DNA from 2 places in the Arcticibacter sp. genome. Region 1 is predicted to be linked to the other one. Evidence: riboswitches for the same ligand, from Rfam matches in the RefSeq annotation. Region 1 holds a riboswitch; the other holds the start of a gene.
The links. A riboswitch is a leader RNA that binds a small molecule or an ion and turns the genes downstream of it on or off. The one in region 1 is predicted to bind thiamine pyrophosphate.
Positions count from the first base shown of each region.

Region 2: linked by a shared signal. The riboswitch ahead of thiS (sulfur carrier protein ThiS) and the one ahead of ACO1NU_RS09960 (TonB-dependent receptor) in region 1 are both predicted to bind thiamine pyrophosphate.

Region 1 is NZ_JBMQOB010000016.1:11,558-13,760, forward strand. It holds gene ACO1NU_RS09955 (DEAD/DEAH box helicase) at 1-906, opposite strand, end outside; TPP riboswitch at 997-1,133, shown strand; gene ACO1NU_RS09960 (TonB-dependent receptor) at 1,174-2,203, shown strand, end outside.
Region 2 is NZ_JBMQOB010000018.1:122,892-125,094, forward strand. It holds gene thiC (phosphomethylpyrimidine synthase ThiC) at 1-1,157, opposite strand, end outside; gene thiS (sulfur carrier protein ThiS) at 1,160-1,363, opposite strand; TPP riboswitch at 1,423-1,512, opposite strand; gene ACO1NU_RS12350 (mannose-1-phosphate guanylyltransferase) at 1,548-2,203, opposite strand, start outside.

The DNA of each region.
Region 1 (2,203 bases):
ATGAAAAGTATAATGTTCGCCATCTGTCTCCATCTTTACAGAGACCTTCCGGGATCCTCCTGCAGGAAAAACATATTCGCCATATCTAAAAAATAACTGTAATCGCGATGTACCTTCTGGGACATAATTTACTCTGAGTACAGGAACGGCGGCATACTTTTCTGTATTGATTTGAAAGCCATCTGCAAATACATTATGTTTCTCGATCAGCGGGGTAACGAACTTCTCAAAATACGTTCGTTCAGACGTTTTCGGAATAGAAATATAACGCTTGCTTAGAAAGGGCTGTAATTTCTTCCCTTCCATATCATCCTGGAAGCTATATAAGACCCCTTCGAGCAGAAGCCAGGCAGGATCATTACAGATCACCTGAGCATCTTTATACATAAACTCGATTCTGATGCCCTGATATTTGATGGTGGGGAAGTATCGGGTTTCAGTATCTGACCGCCTGAAATGAAATAATACAGACGCAGGCTCCTCGGCTATGGAGAGTGGCTTATCTACAGGCCAGCCTTCCCGGCTCATCAGATAAACTTTTTTGGAGCGTAAGAGCGCGATCGCTTCTACAAGCCTCTTTTCAATTTTGGGTCGTATAGTGTTAAAAAGTTTTTCATCAAAAACCCTCGCAAAAAACTCTACAGGCCTGATTAACTTCTTATAATACCGCTTGATCAGAAAGCTTTGCTCCATCTCATCAAGCAGCTTAATCAGCTTGAAATCCATATTATCCAGCCCTTCGGAAAACTCATCAACCGTATTGCTAAATAAACGTTGGTGCGTAAGCGAAAAGCCCCCGTCAGAATTCAACTGAACCGCATGAGGCTCAATCAGCCATCCCAGGAATTCGTGTTTACATAATGAGTAAACCACTTTAAAAGGCTTGGAACTATCAACACGCAACATGAAAGGTAGACTAAAGAAAATAAGCCGAACTTAAAAAATTCTAAACTTATGCAGAAAAATAGCTAAATCAAAATCTGATGCGTAACTTCGCCGCATCTTAAGGGGTGCTTGTTGTTAGAACAGGCTGAGATTACACCCATCAGAGAAGATTGTATAATAGCATACCTTCTGTCTCTGTGAACCTGATCCGGATAATGCCGGCGTAGGAATTAACAAAAAAGATTGTGCGTATAACCCCGTTACGCATTCACTTTAACAAAACACATTGTGAAAAAAGTTTATCTGGCTGCCCTTATGGCGCTCATTATGCCCTGCCTCGCATGGGCTCAGTTTTCAATCAGGGGACAAGTAACCGACAAACAGAACCATCGACCACTATCAGGTGCAAGCATTGTCATTGGAAATCAAGCTGGAAAAAGTAATGCATCAGGAGAGTTCTCTATCGGAGACCTTGAGGCAGGAACGTATCGCATATCTATCCGCTACATTGGCTTTGAAGAACTCACTTCGACCGTGAAGGTATCCGGCAATACGGTATTCAACGCCGCACTATTGCCCCTGAATATTCTGACGGATGAGGTAATTGTACGCTCTACAAGAGCAACAGAAAACTCAGCTACAACTTACCGTAACCTGAATAAAGAAGAACTGGAGAAGTACAATCAAGGGCAGGATCTACCCTTTCTACTCAACCAGACTCCTTCTGTGGTTGTCTCTTCTGATGCCGGCACAGGGATCGGATATACCGGGCTGCGTATCCGCGGCAGTGATGCTACACGAATCAACGTTACACTTAATGGTATTCCGCTAAACAATCCTGAAAGTCAGGGATCATTCTTCGTGAATATACCCGACTTCGCATCATCTGTAGATAACATCCAGATACAAAGGGGAGTTGGAACATCAACTAATGGCGCAGGAGCATTCGGTGGAAGCCTGAATATCCAGACAACCACCCGGAGAGACTCCGCTTATGCTGAACTAAATAACACCTTTGGATCTTACAATACCTGGAAGAATACGATTAATATAGGTACCGGCTTACTGAACGGAAAATTTACATTTGACGGCAGGCTGTCGAGGATCAAGTCTGATGGTTACATCGACAGAGGAGCATCCGACCTGAAGTCGTACTTCCTCTCAGGAGCGTATTATGGCAAAAAAGATATGCTCAGATTGAATGTATTTTCAGGGCAGGAGAAGACCTATCAAGCCTGGAATGGTGTGCCTGAGGAGAAACTGAGAGGCTCCGCTGAAGATCTCGACAACTACTATCAAAACAATAAAGGTGTTTACT
Region 2 (2,203 bases), on a different contig from region 1:
GCATCGGCAATTGATCCGGGGCGTAGCCCGTCGCCTAATGAAAATGCGACGTCGTACTTTTTCATGATTTCGCATATGTCCTCGAAGTGCGTGTAGAGAAAGTTCTCCTGATGATGTGCCAGACACCACTTAGCCATAATGCTGCCTCCGCGTGAAACGATTCCCGTAAGGCGTTTTGCGGTTAGTGGAATGTACCTCAAGAGTACACCAGCATGTATTGTGAAATAGGAAACACCTTGCTCCGCCTGTTCTATAAGGGTATCCCTGAAGAGTTCCCATGTCAAGTCTTCTGCTTTTCCGTTCACTTTTTCCAATGCCTGATAAATAGGTACGGTTCCAATAGGGACCGGTGAGTTGCGGATGATCCATTCCCTGGTTTCGTGTATGTTTTTTCCTGTTGAAAGATCCATAATGGTATCTGCTCCCCAGCGACAGGCCCATACCGCTTTGTCGACTTCCTCATCTATGCTTGACGTTACCGCACTATTGCCAATGTTTGCATTGATTTTGACGAGAAAGTTGCGCCCGATGATCATAGGTTCACTCTCAGGATGATTGATATTGTTGGGTATGATAGCTCTTCCTGCGGCGATCTCGTCTCTGACAAACTCAGGGGTAATGAAGCCTTTTGGTGTATTAGCACCGAAACTCATACCCCCGTGTTGATGGAGAAGCGGACTATCTGCATCATGTATTTGTTCGTTGACCGCCTCGAAACGCTGGTTTTCTCTGATGGCAACGTACTCCATTTCTGCGGTGATGATACCTTTTTTGGCGTAATGTAGCTGAGTTACGTTTGCTCCGGCTTTAGCGCACAGCGGTGGTTTGATGTGCTCGAAACGCAGAGGATCCAGGTTCTTGTCGGCGTATCTCAACTTTCCGTATGATGAGCTTACTTGTGTAAGCTGTTCTACGTCTTTGCGTTCAAAAATCCAGGACTCTCTCAGGCGAGGAAGGCCTTTGCGGATATCCAGCTCCATGTTTTCATCAGTAAAGGGGCCACTCGAGTCGTATACTATAACTGGTGGATTGACCTCCTTTTCGCCATTAGAAAGGAATGTAGGAGAGAGATTAATCTCTCTCATCGCGACTCGAATGTTATGGAGAGAACCAGGAACGTAAACCTTACGTGAGCCTGGTAGAGACTTTTTTATCATACTTAGCCTCCCTGAGTTGCTTGGATGATGATAATTGAGTCGTTAGGCTGTAACAAGTAACTGTTTTGCACCGCTTTCGCTATGACAGTATCGTTGACAGCAACGGCTATACCTTTCGTATTTCCATCGAGCTTGTCGGAAATAATAGCCTGTAGGGTAGCTGATTCAGCCACCTCGAATGTTTGTTGATTGATAGTGATTTTCATTCCTAAATAGATTAGACTTTAGGAATGACTATAGGAGCGAATACAGGGATTCCTGCACACGTTGTCATTGAACTTTTCCCTTCGGCAGTACTAGCTGCATCAGGTTCAAAGGGTTTTATCTCAGCCTACAGGCACCCCTAAAGTTTTATAAAAGTATATTATATATTTTGAAGATCCAAATGGTCTAAGCGTATTGTTCTCCAAACTTCGATTTTACATCCGCGACAATTTGCTTGACCTCCTGTTCGCTATCCCTTGGAATGATCATCAATGTATCGTTAGACTCAGCGATGATATAATCCTGGAGACCGCTAACGATCAGTTTTTTCCCTTCTGGTATGTTGATCATACAGCGGGATGTCTGGTTGAGGATTGTTCCGCTTGAAGGGATTACAACGTTCTGATTCTCGTCTTTGCCCGATAGCGAATACAATGATGCCCATGTCCCCAGATCAGACCATCCGAATTCAACAGGTAAAACATATACGTTTTGAGCTTTCTCCATAATCCCGTAATCAATGGAGATATTCTCGCAGGCTGGGTAATTTTCTTTAAGAAATGCAGGTTCGCCTTCTGTATTGTAGACATGTCTTCCTTGCAGAAAAAGCTCGTTCATTTCAGGCAGCTGGGCTTCAAATGCCTTCAGTATCGCAGCTGCGCTCCAGATAAAGATGCCGGCGTTCCATAGGTAATCTCCACTTTCGATAAATGCTTGAGCTCGCTCTTTGTCGGGCTTTTCTGTAAACTGAGCCACTTTTTTAAAACCTTCACCGAGCTCTTCGTTATTGAAACGAATGTATCCATATCCGGTATCGGGCCTGGAAGGTTGGATGCCCAGGG